3 regions of the Bacteroides sp. AM10-21B genome follow, and region 3 is predicted to be linked to each of the others. Evidence: riboswitches for the same ligand, from Rfam matches in the RefSeq annotation. Region 3 holds a riboswitch; each other region holds the start of a gene.
The links. Region 3 has a riboswitch for cobalamin ahead of DW121_RS11165 (TonB-dependent receptor plug domain-containing protein). Riboswitches for the same ligand answer to the same signal wherever they lie in the genome.
Positions count from the first base shown of each region.

Region 1 (5,462 bases), on a different contig from region 3:
ACTGATAAGTATTCTGCCCATGAACTTGCGGGGATGCTTGCCACTATCGGCGCCATCAATGGGATAGCTACGGTGGTTGCTCCGATAGGGGGAGGGATGCTGGCCGATTTCAGCGGTTGGCATGGAATCTTCTGGTTCTTATTTATATTGGGCGCTCTTTTGATTATCGGAAGTATACGTTTCGAAGAGTCCTTGCCGAACGGGCAAAGGCAAAACTTCAAGTGGGGGGATATGTACCGTCGTTTTGGCGTAGTTCTGCATAACCGTCAGTATGTACGCTATATTTTACAGTATGGGTTTACGATGGGAGTTTTGTTTACCAATATAGCTTCAGCTCCTTTCATCATGCAGCAGCATTATGGACTTTCACCTATGTTATTCAGTATTTGTTTTGGGGTCAATGCGGTCGCTATGGTTATATCTTCCGTTTTGTCGGTTCGTTTTTCCACAATGGAACGGGCGTTATATGTAGGAAATCACGGTATGCTGCTTATCTCCATATTAGTCTCCGCCGCATTTTTCCTGAATTGCAGTTTCTGGGTGTATGAGATATTGATTTTCTGCCTGCTTTCAATGGTAGGAATGTCTTTTACAGCCTCCAATACTTTAGCAATGGATTGTGAACGCAGAAATGCCGGGGTGGCTTCAGCCCTTTTGGGGGCGATAGGTTTTGCATTTGGCGGAATCGTATCACCTCTGGTAGGTATGGGAGATATCAGGATGTCTACCGGTTTCTTATTTTTCATGGGAGCGTTATGCTCTTGTGTGTGCGCTTGTTTCTCTTTTCATCGGTTGCCTTTCTATAAGAAAGCTTTAAATTTTGCTCCTTATAGATTAATAAATGTTTTTTTGCAGAAACTGTTGTAAAGAGTCGGTTGATATTTATATTATATTCTTATCTTTGTCGGCGTTTTGTTCCGGTTCCTTATTCAGGGAACGGATGAAAAGGGAATCGGGTGAAACTCCCGAACAGTCCCGCTGCTGTAAGTTTCATTATGAATGTATCATTCTTGTGCCACTGTCTTTGGTTTGAGGATGGGAAGGCGATACATTAGAAATAAGTCAGAAGACCTGCAAAACGAAGTCAAAAAATTGCCCGTTCGAGGAAAGCGGACAGTGTGTATGTTTTAAAGATAATCTTTACTCTTTTATGGTGTGGAGAATGAAGATGCGGTTACTCTGCATCGCTTGTTTTTGTATGGAAGGAATTCTTTCTGCACAAGAAGTAGCGCGAAAGGACACGATTACAGGAAAAGTGCATCAGATTGATAAAGTGACTGTTACAGCACGACGTATGCCTAATAAAGTTACTTCGGCTGTACCTGTACAAACATTGTCACAGCAAGATATAAGCAGTCTCGGCATACAGAATATGGCTGATGCCGTGCGTCGTTTTGCGGGTGCTAATGTAAAAGACTACGGAGGCATTGGCGGATTGAAAACAGTTTCCGTACGAAATATCGGAGCGGCGCATACGGCTGTCAGTTATGATGGTGTTGTCGTAAGTAATTCCCAAGCAGGGCAAATTGATATAGGACGTTTCTCACTTGATAATGTTTCTGCCCTTTCACTGGCGATAGGGCAATCTGACGATATGTTGCAGTCAGCACGTTTGTATGCTTCGGCAGGCGTATTGAGTATTGAAACGGAAAAGCCGCATTTTGATGAGGAACGTAATGTGGCTTTTCAGGCACGGGTAAGTGGCGGTTCATTCGGATACGTTACTCCATCTCTGCGTTGGTGGCAGAAGGTAGGCGACCGTACTCGCTTTGCTGTGAACGCTAATTATATGCGTGCTGATGGGAATTACCCTTTTACTTTGGTCAATGGAAAGTATGTGACAGAAGAAAAACGCAATAATTCAACTATCTATTCCTGGCAGGGAGAGGCGACTCTTTACCATACCTTTAAAGACGGTGGCGAGTTGGATGTGAAAGGCTATTATTTCAACTCTCGTCGCGGGCTTCCGGGAGCGGTCACTCTCTATAATCCGATATCCGACGAAATTCTTTGGGACGAGAATACCTTTGTGCAGGCACGTTATAAGAAACGATTCTCTTCGAAATGGAGTTTGCAGGCACAAGCAAAGTATAATCATGGTTGGAACAGATATGAAGATAAAGGCAAGGAATATGCTGACGGATACTATCGTGCTGTACATAGACAGGATGAATATTATTTATCCGCAACGGCTTTATACCGTCCATTCAAAGCTCTATCCCTGTCTTTGGCTCAAGATGGAGCTGTAAATACATTGCGTAGTAATCTGAAAGATTGTCCTTTTCCTACCCGGTACACATCTTTGACGGCTTTCAACGTTCGTTATCAGTCTGAAAGAATCACCGCCTCCGGATCATTAGTACATACTTTTATCACTGAAAAAGTGGAGGTAGGGAAAGCTCCTGAGGATTTCCACCGTTTGGCTCCTTCAGCTTCCGTAAGCATACGGCCTTGGGCGGAAGAATCTTTTTTTCTGCGTTTCATGTACAAAAGCACTTTTCGTACACCTACTTTCAACGACTTATATTATTATAGACTGGGCAACCGGAGTTTACGTCCGGAGAAGGCGAATGAATATAATGTGGGAGTTACGTGGAGCAGTTCATCTTTGTTTTTCTTGGACTATATCTCTGCGACGCTTGATGCTTATTACAATGATGTGACTGATAAAATTGTAGCTTTCCCCACTACTTATGCGTGGCGTATGGCAAACTATGGAACCGTTCGTGCCACAGGAGTAGATGCTACTTTGGCTATGTCGGCACCGTTAGTTAAAAATATAGATTTGATTATATCCGGAGGATATACTTTGCAGAAAGCGATTGACCTTACAGACCCAGATGCCAAGAATTATAAGGAACAGTTGCCTTATACTCCGAAGCATAGCGGCAATGTAGCTGCGAGGTTTGAAATGCCTTGGCTCAATATAGGTTACTCCATTGTAGGCGTAAGTAAACGTTATTGCCTGTCACAAAACATTCCTGAAAATGAGATAGCAGGTTATATGGAGCATACGGCCAGCATCTCTAAAGAGTTTGCTTTTAAGAAATGCAAATTACAGCTTCAGGCAGAAATCATCAATTTGACCGATGAACAGTATGATGTGATAAAATATTATCCTATGCCGGGACGTTCATGGAGAGTGACGGGAACTTTTAAATTTTAAAATCAATTTAATCAATTTAATTAATAAAGTGTTATGAAAATAAGAAGTTTATTATTGGGTGTGTTGTGTATGTTGGCACTAAGTGTTTCATTTTCATCTTGCAGTGATGATGAGCAAAGTTGGGATGATAGCGGTTCGAAAATTGAATTGCCTTATGTCCGTGCTTATTTTTTGAATGAAGGAACTATGGGACAGAATAATGCCGGTATAGCATTTTATGCCCCGAATAAAGACAAAGATTTTATCGGTGATATTTATAAAGCGCAGAATAAGGCTTCATTGGGAGATACGGGTCAGGATATGATAGAGTATGAAGATTGTATCTATGTTTCTGTTTATGGTTCTAATTATTTGGCAAAACTGAATGCGGCATGTGTAGAGCAGGCTCGTGTTTCTTTTATTGATGATGCCGATTTATCTGCGGGTGTCCGTTCTATTGCGGCTCATGACGGCTATATTTATGCGTCTTTCTATGGTGGTGTGGTTGCCAAAATCAATGCCAATACATTGAAAGTGGAAAAGAAATTGACCGGACATGGTGATAATCTGGAGGGAGTTGCCATCTGTAATGATATGCTTTATGTAGCCAATGCTTATAAGAACGAAGGCGTAAACTATATTTATCATACGGAAGTTTTGGTCTTTGACTTGAATTCATTTTCTTTTAAAGAGACCTTGACGGTAGCTTCAAATCCTAATAAATTAACGGAAGATGATGACAAAGCGTTCCTTATTTCTTGGGACTATAGTGCTGAAAGCTATGTATTGCAAATGATAGATTCAAAAAACAATAATAAGGTGACCAATTTGGGATATGCCACTCATGTAGCCGCTGAAAACGATAAATTGTATTGTGTAGACTCCAGAGTAGATTATAGCAGTTGGCCGGAAGTCGCAGCAGTCAATACGTTTTACACTTATGATGTGAAGACCGGTACCAAAAGCTCCGGATCTTTCTTGAAAAATGCTCCTGAAGAACTTGGCACGGCAGTTGTTTACATGATAGCGGTCAACGATAGTAACGGTGATATTTATATCGGTACTACAGGACACAGTGATGTTAACGGTGATATTTACCGTTTCAAAAATGACGGTACATATATGGAAAAATTTGATTGTGGCGGGCAAAACCCGAATTCTGCTGTATTCTTTAATTAACAGCGGCAATGAGAAGGCTTGCATTATCAGTCTCGTTTTTAGTAGTTTTACTTCTTTCTTCTTGCGGGGGAAGAAGTAAAACTGCTTTTGTTTTAGCGGCTGGTGACACTATTCCCCTGCGCTATGCCGACAACCTTACATTGATAACCTATCCCGACTACACTGTTGCCACTTTGCGCAACCCTTGGGATACCCTGAAAATACTACATACGTATATATTGGTTCCGTCATCCCAATCATTGCCGGCTCACCTGCCGGAAGGTACTGTTGTTCGTACCCCTCTTCGTAAATCGTTGGTTTATTCCTCGGTGCATTGCAGCCTTATGGATGAATTGGGAGTCGCAAGCAGTATAGGTGGCGTTTGCGACCTGAAGTACATCAAACTTCCGGCAGTAGAAGATGGATGCCGTAGGGGAACTATCGTGGACTGCGGCGATGGTATGAATCCGGATATGGAAAAGATTATCGACTTGCATCCTGATGCTATTTTGCTTTCTCCTTTTGAGAATAGCGGTGGCTATGGGCGCATTGAGAAACTGAATATTCCCATTATTGAATGTGCGGACTATATGGAGACTTCCGCCTTAGGGCGTGCCGAATGGATGCGCTTTTACGGATTACTTTGGGGAGTTGCTTCGGAGGCCGACAGCCTTTTTACTGAAGTGGATAACAGCTATGAGCAGCTTAAAAGGCGCGCGATGCTTTCGTCAGTGTCTCTGTCTGTCGTCAGCGAACTGAAAAGTGGTTCGGCATGGTATGTGCCGGGCGGACGCAGTACAACGGGACGTTTGTTTGATGATGCCTGCGGGCGATATGTTTTTGCGGAAGATAAGCATAGCGGCTCCATTCCTTTGGCTTTTGAAACGGTTTTCGATAAAGCCGGTGATGCTGATGTTTGGCTCATCAAGTATAACCGCGACCGCGACATGACCTACTCTGATATGGAAGCCGATTATATTGGATATACAGGTTTCAAAGCATTCAAAACACGGAATATTTACGGATGCAATACGGCGAAAGTTCCTTTCTATGAAGAAACGCCTTTCCGTCCGGATTATTTATTGGCGGACTTGATACAAATTCTGCATCCTGAAATAGGAGATTTAGGCGGTTTGCGCTATTTTTGCAAGTTAAATGA
Region 1 is NZ_QRME01000003.1:262,511-267,972, forward strand. It holds gene DW121_RS05280 (multidrug effflux MFS transporter) at 1-867, shown strand, start outside; cobalamin riboswitch at 896-1,094, shown strand; gene DW121_RS05285 (TonB-dependent receptor plug domain-containing protein) at 1,151-3,166, shown strand; gene DW121_RS05290 (YncE family protein) at 3,200-4,324, shown strand; gene DW121_RS05295 (ABC transporter substrate-binding protein) at 4,333-5,462, shown strand, end outside; gene DW121_RS05300 (iron ABC transporter permease) at 5,459-5,462, shown strand, end outside.
Region 1: another riboswitch for cobalamin. It lies ahead of DW121_RS05285 (TonB-dependent receptor plug domain-containing protein); the one in region 3 lies ahead of DW121_RS11165 (TonB-dependent receptor plug domain-containing protein).

Region 2 (5,462 bases), on a different contig from region 3:
GCTGCTCCATTGGTCTGCCAAGGAAACCATGTTTAAGTGTATGAATGCTTCCGATGTGGATTTTCGGGAGCATTTGCATGTGCTGCCGTTTACGGTCGGCGAACAAGGAGTATTCTCCGCCGAGGAATATCGTACGGCGGAGAAACGGAATTTTCAGATTCACTACTGCTTGTTTCCGGATTTTGTTCTAACGTTGAGCCTGTAATTCCTACAGTCGTTCCAGTTGTACGGTAAAGTGGCGCATTAGCGGGGCTTCCCATGCAATGCGTACTCCTCTTGTGATAGTCTCACGCTTGTCATATACATTCTTGAGTGCGGCGGCTATTACATTCATATGATTGTCGGTGTACACGCGGCGTGGAATGGCAAGGCGGAGCAAGTCAAGTCCGTTGAAGCGGTTCTCGCGGGTAACGGGGTCACGGTCGGCAAGCAAATAACCTATTTCACATCCTCGTATGCCGGCTTCCAGATACAGCTCTACGGTCAATGTCTGTGCCGGGAATTCTTCTTTGGGTACGTGTGTCAGTACTTTGGGGGCGTCTACAAAGATTGCATGTCCTCCGGCAGGACGCTGGTAAGGTATTTCATACTCATCCAGTTTCTTTGCCAGATATTCTACTTGGCGGATGCGGGTTTCAAGATTGTCGAACTCGGTGTTTTCATCCAAGCCGATGGCAAGCGCATTCATGTCGCGGCCGTTCATGCCGCCATAAGTAAGGTAGCCCTCGAACTGCACGCAGAATCCTTTGGCCCCTTCGTACCAGTCCTGTCGGCGGGTTGCGATAAATCCGCCCATATTGACGATGCCGTCTTTCTTGGCGCTCATGGTCATGCCGTCTGCAAGGGCAAACATTTCTTTGGTGATTTCCTTAATGCTCTTGTCCTTGTAACCTTCCTCGCGGGTTTTGATGAAATAAGCGTTTTCGGCAAAGCGGGCAGAGTCAAAAAGGACAGGCTTGTCGTACTTGTCGGCAATGCTTCGGACTTCACGAAGGTTCTGCATGGAAACGGGTTGTCCTCCGGCTGTGTTGTTGGTGATGGTGACAATGACGAACGGTATGCGGTCACTATGTTCCTGCAATGCTTTTTCCAATTTGGCAGGGTCTACATTCCCTTTGAAGGGGATTTCCAGTTGTGTTTGTTTGGCTTCGTCTATCGTGCAGTCCAGCGCTATTGCCTTCCGGCTTTCGATGTGTCCTTTGGTTGTGTCGAAATGGGAGTTTCCCGGTACTATGTCCCCCTCATGCACCAGATAGGAGAACAATACATTTTCGGCGGCACGCCCCTGATGGGTAGGGATGACGTATTCAAATCCGGTGAGACGGGTGATAACCTCTTTCAGGTTGAAGAAAGAAGAAGCGCCTGCGTAACTTTCGTCCCCAAGCATTATGCCTGCCCATTGCCGGTCGCTCATGGCTCCTGTTCCCGAGTCGGTGATGAGGTCGATATAGACTTGTTCTGATTTCAGCTGAAAAACGTTGTAATGAGCCTCTTTCAACCACTGTTCACGTTCTTGGCGGGTACTTTTGCGGATAGGTTCCACCATTTTAATTTTCCATGATTCGGCAAATGGTAATTCCATAGATTCTTAATTTTTATAAGTTCGACAATAGGTCAACGGAAGAATCCGTTTGTTGTGTTTTTATGTGCCGAATATAATGATTTTGCGGGTGATAGGCAATCTTTTATGACTTTTTGTAAAACAAATGTCCGGACGAATCACTTCGGCCGGACATCATTTAAATAAACTTGGCAGAGTTTATTCTCTTTTACTTTCTTTGAAAGAGTTTTGATGAATGAAATGATTGGATGAATTATCCGGTTCATTAGACTCAACGCTTTTTCCTCGAAAGCAATGATAAAACAGTGCATGGCAGGTCTTCTGACTTGTTTCTGTTGCAAACAGCCTTCCCGGAATATGCTTCCAGTGGCATGGAGAGAGTTTATAGCCTGCAACATTATGTGAAACTTACAGCAGCGGGACTGTCCAGGATTTGCACCTGATTCCCTTTTAATTGCCTCCTTTGAAAGAAAGGAGGCAAACCAATGCATCGCAAAGATAATGAAAAAAGTGACATACAAGAATGAATGGAGAGAATTATTTCTCCTTTGCCAGCGTGAACACAAATTCCAGTCCACCCCCCTGATTGTTCTTGGCGGAGATTGTTCCACCGTGGATAATGACGGCGTTTTTCACGATGGCAAGTCCCAAGCCTGTGCCGCCCAGTTTGCGTGAGCGTCCTTTGTCTACGCGGTAGAAGCGTTCGAACAGGCGGTTCAGGTGCTCCGGCGAAACACCCACTCCGGTATCCGCAAAACTGAAATAATAGAAATTCTCGTCTTCGCGGAAGCAGTTGATGTTGATGTGGATATTCGTTCCGGCATAAGCTATGGCGTTATCCATGAGATTGCGGAATATGGAGTAGAGCAATGAATAGTTGCCTTTTAGTTGTATCTTGGGTTGCAGGCTGTTGATGACGGTAATATGTTTTTCTTCCAATTCCAGCGACACTTCATTGACTATATTGGTGACGAGCATACTGATGTCCACCTTTTCCATATCAATCATGTTGGCGGCTTCATCCATGCGCGTCAGTACGGAAATATCCCGCAGCAGGCGGCTGAGGCGATTGCTTTGGGCATAGCACCGTTCGAGGAAGGTCTGCATCTTTTCATGCGAGATATTCTCGTTGTTGACGATAGTTTCCAGATACCCCTGAATGCTGCTTACGGGAGTCTTCAGTTCGTGGGCGATGTTCTGCGTGAGTTGCCGTTTCAGGCGTATCTGTTCTTCTTCCAGCGTGATGTCATTGATGGAGATTTCAAAACTCAAGTCTTGGAAGATGATGCATTCTACAATGAATATGCGTCCGTTCTTATTGATATTGATGGACAGCCGTTTTTCTTCTTTATCCGAGGGCCGTTTTTGCGCCTTGCTGATGAAGTCGGTTATCTTCTGGAACTCACAGATGGAGAATATCTCTTCTGTGGTCTGCAGGTTAGAGTCGGAAATGAGGTTGCCGTATTGGGTAAAAAGGTTGTTGACAAGAATTTCCTTCTTGTCTTTGGTGAACACTCCCAGTCCTTCGCGAGAGGTTTGCAGGTGGGTGATGAGCTTTTCACGTTCGATGTACAGCGCTTCTTTTGTTTCGCGCAGACGTCTGTATATCTGTATGATGTGCTGGGAAATCTCGCCAAGTTCGTTGTGCGGAAAGGCGGATTGTATATCGGTTTCCACAGGTTCGTTCTTGTCGGCGCGCTTGGCAAATTCGCGCAGGTGGTTGATTGCCGTACCAAGTTTGGATGTAAACTTGTAGAAGACGAATATCAGCAATAAGGTTACAATGGCTGTAAACCAAAGGTAATGCGGGTCGGCGGCAAGACTGTTTATCAGGTTTACGTTGTAGGGCAGCGCCGAGCGGATTATATAATCTGGGTAGAGGGTTGCCGAATAGAAATAAGGGATGCCGGTTGTTTCGGAAGTACGTCTTAAATCATACCCTTTCCCGTCTTTTAGCGCCTTTTGAATTTCCTGACGATTGATGTGGTTGCTGAACGCTTCTTGGAACGTTTCATTATAGCTGTCATAAAGCACGTCTCCGTGCAAATTTATGATGGTGACACGCAGATTCTTGTGCGAGCCTTTGGTGATGTATTTATCCAAAGCGGCACTCCACAGGCTGTCGGGAGTACTCCTCAATTCCTGTTGCAGGCGTTCGTTGTAGTCTTGCAGCTGTGTGTCAAGCAACTCCACTTTATACTCTTTCTCCCGTTGGTATTGATAAGCAATAAAGCAGCCGGCAAAAACAAGAAACAATGAAATCACCGAAAGAAACAACTTCCGGCTGAACGACAGGAAATGCCCGTCATTATTCGGCTTCAAAGCAATAACCATATCCTAAACGAGTTACAATACATTTGCCATATATTCCTATTTTCTTGCGCAGACGGGTGATGTTTACGTCTATGGTGCGGTCCAGTACATATACTTCGTCGCTCCAGATGCGGCTTAATATGTCCTCACGCGAGAATACGCGTCCTTTGTTTTGCAGTAACAGGAGCAATATCTCGAACTCTTTCTTGGTGAGGGGCGCTTCTTCACCGTCTATGCTTACTTTCTTTTTGATGATGTCGAGCACTAATGACTTGTAGACGATTTGTTCCGGTGCGTGTTCCGTTTCTCCTTGCCGGGTGCGGCGCAGCACTGCTTTGACGCGTGCGGCTACTTCGCGCAGGGAAAACGGTTTGGAGATATAATCATCCGCTCCCAGATTGAATCCCGTTACCGTATCGTTTTCAGTGTCTTTGGCGGTGATGAAGATGATGGGCACTTGGGCGGTTTTTTTCTCCTTCTTCAGCATACTTGCCATTTTGAATCCGGAGATTTCTCCCATCATCACATCCAGCAGCAACAGGTTGTAAGCACTGATGTCCATTTTCAAGGCTTCTTCGGCAGAATTCGCAGTATCTACCTCGTAACCTTCGTTTTCGAGATTGAACTTTAAGATTTCGCATAAATCTTCTTCGTCGTCTACTACTAAAATCCGGTATTCGTTCATTGTACTTCTTTATTAATGTAATGAGAGACTGCAACGCCTCTTTATTACAAAGTTAAACTTTATTTCTTTTCTTCGACAAAATTGGGGCATTTTTGTTACGATAGAGTGAAACAAGTATTACATTGTGATTACAAAATTCCGGTGGCAATAGGTTGTGTGCTTTTTTAGGCACGGATGACGCGGATTTCACTGTTCTCTTTTAGGCTTATCCGTACCAAATGACTTTTTCAAGCGTGTCAAATGACTTTTTCAAGCGTATCAAACAAGTTTTTCAAGTATATCAAACGGGATTATTATCATAACAAAATGCATTATCTGTTTTATAAGAACGCATTATCTGTTTTGTTAAAACGCATTATCTGTTTCGTTAGGATACATCATCTGTCCTGTCATTAGCTTCGCTCAAAACACTTTAAACAGAGCAACCTTACCCTTAAATAAAGTGGACAATTCCAAACGAGTAACAGTTTTCTTATCCCATTAGCATATAAATAGAGATTTATATGCTAAATTTGTGTGGTTTTAATGGGAATGACTGTATGAAAGAACTTATGAGCATGATGAGGTGGAAGCAATCCAAATGGCGTATGTCATTAGCGGTGGCTGTGTTGGCGATTGTAGTTATCGGTTCAATTTGGTTGAATGTTGCTCCTTTTCGCTCCGGTTTTGAGATAACGGATGAATTGGGAGGAAATATATTCCCTTCCAGTATTTTGTCTGTTGCAACAACGGATGCTCAGGTCATTGTTCCGGTCGACTCGATGTTTGTCGGAAACCCCAAGTCTTGCATCGCAGTGAAGGTACGCTCTGCAAAAGCGTATAGCAGGGTGAGGGTGGAGGTTGCGGAAACGCCTTTCTTCTCCCGTTCCGTTTCGGAGTTCGTATTGGCGAAGCCGCGTACCG
Region 2 is NZ_QRME01000005.1:112,485-117,946, reverse strand. It holds gene DW121_RS07940 (4'-phosphopantetheinyl transferase family protein) at 1-205, shown strand, start outside; gene DW121_RS07935 (tryptophanase) at 209-1,582, opposite strand; cobalamin riboswitch at 1,855-2,063, opposite strand; gene DW121_RS07930 (ATP-binding protein) at 2,099-3,895, opposite strand; gene DW121_RS07925 (response regulator transcription factor) at 3,870-4,559, opposite strand; gene DW121_RS07920 (hypothetical protein) at 5,099-5,462, shown strand, end outside.
Region 2: another riboswitch for cobalamin. It lies ahead of DW121_RS07935 (tryptophanase); the one in region 3 lies ahead of DW121_RS11165 (TonB-dependent receptor plug domain-containing protein).

Region 3 (5,462 bases):
ACACTGATAGGTGTCAGCGGTGAATCTGTTGAAGAGAACCGTGCCTTTCTCTATATGGCAGAACATTTTCGTCAAAAAGGCCTGCCCGTACCCCAAGTTTTTATCCGTTCCGAAGACGATGTGTACTATCTGCAGGAGGACTTGGGAGACACTCTCTTGTTCAATGCCATCGAAAAAGGACGCAAGACGAGCGTATTCGGAGAAGAAGAGAAGCAACTGTTGCGCAAGACTATGCGCCTGTTGCCCGCCGTACAGTTTGCCGGAGCCGACGGCATGGACTTTTCCTATTGCTACCCGCAGGCAGAGTTCAACAGCCGCAGTATCTTGTGGGACTTGAACTACTTTAAATACTGTTTCCTCAAGGCAACCGGCATGGATTTCCAAGAAGACCGTCTGGAAGACGATTTCCAGAAGATGACGGACGTACTCCTTCGCAGCAGTTCCGCTACTTTCATGTATCGTGACTTCCAAAGCCGCAACGTAATGATTAAGGATGATGAACCTTGGCTCATCGACTTTCAGGGCGGACGCAAAGGGCCTGTCTACTACGATGTGGCTTCATTCCTGTGGCAAGCCAAAGCCAACTATCCCGACAGCCTGCGCCAAGAACTCCTGAAAGAGTACATCGAAGCCTTGCGCAAGTACCAACCGGTGGACGAAAACTACTTCTATGCCCAACTCCGTCATTTCGTACTGTTCCGCACCATGCAGGTATTAGGCGCATACGGTTTCCGCGGCTACTTCGAGAAGAAGCCCCACTTCATCCAAAGCGTACCTTTCGCCATCGAAAACCTGCGCCAGCTATTGCAAGAACCCTATCCCGAATATCCGTATCTCTGCAAAGTACTGCGCGAACTGACCGAACTGAAACAATTCACCGACGACCTGCAAAAACGCCGTCTGGTAGTCAAGGTCACCAGCTTTGCTTACAAGAAAGGTATTCCCGAAGATTCTTCCGGCAACGGCGGCGGCTTCGTATTTGACTGCCGTGCGGTGAACAACCCCGGTAAATACGAACGTTACAAGCCTTTCACCGGACTCGACGAACCCGTTATCCGCTTCCTCGAAGAGGACGGAGAAATCACTGTCTTCCTCGAACACGTATATGCCTTGGTAGACGCCTCCGTAAAACGGTATATGGAACGCGGTTTCACTAACCTGTCCATATGTTTCGGTTGTACGGGCGGTCAGCACCGCTCCGTATATTCAGCGCAGCACTTGGCTGAACATCTGAACAAAAAATTCGGCGTACAAGTGAATTTGATACACAGAGAACAGAATATAGAACAAAACTTTAGCGCAAAAAGGTAAACAGTGAAAGCAATGATATTTGCCGCCGGACTGGGTACTCGCCTTCGTCCGCTGACAGACCACACACCCAAAGCACTCGTCTCCGTAGCCGGAAAGCCGATGTTGGAACGAGTGATTCTACGACTGAAAGATGCCGGATTCAATGATATTACAGTCAATATCCACCATTTCGGAGAACAGATTATCGAGTTTCTTCGTGCCAATAATGATTTCGGCATCACTATCCACATCAGTGACGAACGGGATATGTTGCTCGACACCGGTGGAGGGATAAAGAAAGCACGTCCTTTCTTGGAAAGCAACGAACCGTTTTTAGTGCACAATGCCGACATCCTCTCAGATATAAATCTCACAGAGTTATACAGACATCACCAAAAAAGCAATGCGGAAGCCACACTGCTCGTCAGCCAACGGCAGACCTCCCGCTACCTGCTGCTGGATGATGCCAACCGCCTGCATGGCTGGATAAACAAATCCACAGGCGAAACCAAACCGGAAGGCCTCACTTTCCAAGAAGGACAGTACAAGGAAATGGCTTTCGGTGGCATCCATGTCATATCCTCTTCTCTTTTTCACTACATGGAAAACGGTGAATGGACCGGAAAATTCTCCATTATCCCCTTCTATCTGTCTGTCTGCGAAACAGCCCGTATACAGGGCTATCCGCTGCAAGACTACCGATGGTTCGACATCGGCAAACCGGAAACGCTGGCAAAAGCCGAAAAATATTATTCATTATAAGTCTTTCGTTTTCTAAAAAAATCTTTATCTTTGCCCTCGGAATTGGCAATCGGGAAGGCATATCCGCCCACCGATGTAAGGGAATCCGGTGCAAAACCGGAGCTGTACCTGCAGCTGTAATCCTCAATAAAAGAGGCTTGTATCCACAAAAGCCACTGTCGTAGCAATGCGATGGGAAGGCAATACAAGCAGAGGAGAGCCAGAATACCTACCTACTTCCGTAACTTGAGCACTGAGCTTCCAGGATTAGAAGCGATGTCCCCCATACTGATACGATAGGATTCCTATTTTACTCTTTCGGGCCATTATCCCTTTCGCACACAGAAGCGACGTGCCGTTTTGTTTTATTCAACGTAAAAATCGGTAAACGATGAAGCACAAGTATTGGCTTGAAGCGGTACTGCTGTGCGGTGTGATGCAATCAGCCACGGCACAAAGTATCCTTAAAAACAAAGAAGAGAAAGAACTCTCGTTACTACTCAACGAGGTAGTAGTAACAGGTACGGGAACCGAACACTACCTGAAAGACGCCCCCGTGCAGACAGAAGTGCTCACAGGAAAAGCATTGGAACAATACCAAGCACGCAGCATCGATGACCTTCTCAGCGGTCTCAGCCCTTCCCTCACCTTCCATGACGGCGATATGGGCAGCCACATCCAGCTCAACGGACTGAACAACGACTATATCCTCATCATGATAAACGGCAAACGCATGAACGGGGACATCGGCGGACAGAACGACCTCAACCAACTGAATCCCGCCAACATAGAGCGCATCGAGATTGTGAAAGGCGCCGCCTCTTCGCTCTACGGCAGCGATGCCATCGCCGGAGTCATCAATATCATCACCAAACAGAGCAGGGAGAAGATGGAGCTCACCAATACCACCCGTGTGGGCGAGTATGGCGACGTACGGCAGAGCACCAGTTTCGGCTTCAGCTACGGCAAACTGAAATCGGTGACCGGCATCAACTTCCGCCATACCGACGGCTGGCGCAATACGGACATGCAATGGGACCAGAACCAACTGAAGTCCGGCTCTACCATGCTTACCGTCAACCGTTCCAGCAACTACACCCTCTCCGAGAATCTGGAGTGGCGGATAAACAAGAAACTGAACCTCACCGCCGAAGGAACGTACTACGAACGTTGGGTGATGCGTACGCACGGCCCGTGGAAGTACCTGCCCAACGACTTCTACTACCGCAACTACACCTTTGCCGCCGGAAGCAGGTACAAGCTGAACGGGCGCAACTACCTCACCGCCGACCTCTCATACGGCCGCTACGGTTACTTCTACGACTATAAGCTGAAAGACATCACCGACTACTTCAAAGACGGCGACCGCATCACCTACTACCCCGGCCAGCGTATCAAACAAAGCATACAGCAACAAGTGTTGGCACAAGTAAAAGGCATCTTCTATTTTGGCGACCGACACATCCTCAATACCGGTATAGAGTACCAGTACAACCGTCTGGAATCTCCCCACCACATAGCAAACAACATCGCTTCCGTCTATACGCTCGCCGCCTACGCACAGGAAGAATGGACTGCCACGGACAGCTTTATACTGACCGCCGGCGTGCGCGGCACGCAGCACAAGGAAACCGGACTGAACCTCAGCCCCAAAATCTCTGCACTCTACAAAGTCAGCGACTTCAACCTGAGTACTTCCTATGCTATGGGATTCAAAGCGCCTACCATCAAAGAACTCTACTACAAATACACAGGCAGCATCGGCGGCGGCTCTCTCACCGCCTATCATGGCAACACCAACCTCAAGGCGCAAACCTCACAATACGCTTCCGTCAGCGTGGAATACGTAGGGAGCAAGTTCCAAGCGAGCCTGACAGGTTACTCAAACTTTATCCGCAACATGATAGAGCTGGTAGAGATAAAAGTAACCCCCGAAGAGAAACTCCTCGAGATAGAGAAAAGCAAGAGATACACCAACCTCACGAAAGCCCGCATCTACGGAATGGACTTCACTTTCAACTACCGCCCCACAAAAGATATCATGCTGGGAGGCGGGTACAGCTATGCCAATCCGAAAGCGCAGTATGCCGCCGATAAGGACGATAACTACATGAAGTATCTCTATATCGACGCCACATCCAACCATAACGCCATGCTCAACGCCACCTGGCAGCACACGTGGAACTGTTACCGCCTCGGCTTGGGAGTGTACGGCCGATACCAGTCAACCCGCCACTACGTCAACGACAACAACGCCGACGGCTTCCAGACATGGCGCGTCAACACCGCCCATACCCTGATGAAAATGCGGTTCTGGACGCTGACGATGAACATAGGCGTGGACAACCTCTTCGACTACGTAGACCGTACTCCTTTCGGACGCAATCGGGCTACCAGCACGCCGGGAAGGAATTTCTACATCTCGGCGCTCATAAAGTTCAAGAATAAACAAGGAAGTTCACTTCATTAACTCCTAAATTCCCAATAGCAAAATATCTTTTTTATTAATCAATTTACAAACAAAGTATGAAAAGTTTCAAGTTTTATCTGATGGTGGCTCTCGTAGCGGCCACAACTTGCGCAGGATTCACTTCTTGCAGCGACGACGACGATGAAGAAAGTACCGTAAACCCAGCAACCAGGGTAGTAGCCGAAACCAAGAAGCATGACACCGCTATCCTGCTCTGTACTTTCGGAAGTACTTATAATGAATCATTGGATGTTTATGACAACATTATTGCCGATTTCCAAAAGCAGTTTCCTCAAACAGACATCTATATGTCTTTCACCTCACGTACCTGTATCGGTCGTGCAGAAGCTTCGACCGGTGAAGCACGTTACAAACTGGACCAATGGTTGAAAGCTATCGGTGATGCAGGATATACACGCGTAGCCGTACAATCACTTCACGTTATTCCCGGTGAAGAATACCTCTCACTGATGAATACCGACATTAAGAAAAACTTTATGATTGACTGGTATCCACATATTGATGTACTGAAAGGCGCCAACCTGCTCTCTACTGATGATGATACGGAAGAAGTGTCAAAGATTCTTTATAATCATTACAAAGATAAACTGACCGACAAGAAGAACATCGTTCTCTTGATGGGACACGGTAACCCCGATGTGAACTACAATGCCAACGGTAAGTACCTGGATGTACAGAATAAACTACAAGCAAAAGCCGCAAACGGAAATATCTTCGTAGGTACCGTAGACTATGGCGAAATGCTTTTCTGGCCGAAAGAAGAGGAAGAGAAAGAAGCAGACCGTATATCGGTAGCTTCTGCCGAGCAGATGATAAGCAACTATCCCGGCTGCATCTACTCACAAGTGATGAAATATTGCAAAACCAACAATTTACAACCTGCAGACGTAACCATCTACCTTGCTCCTTTCATGTCTATTGCCGGTGACCACGCCCATAA
Region 3 is NZ_QRME01000007.1:196,989-202,450, forward strand. It holds gene DW121_RS11155 (phosphotransferase) at 1-1,311, shown strand, start outside; gene DW121_RS11160 (nucleotidyltransferase family protein) at 1,315-2,052, shown strand; cobalamin riboswitch at 2,091-2,283, shown strand; gene DW121_RS11165 (TonB-dependent receptor plug domain-containing protein) at 2,423-4,501, shown strand; gene DW121_RS11170 (sirohydrochlorin cobaltochelatase) at 4,558-5,462, shown strand, end outside.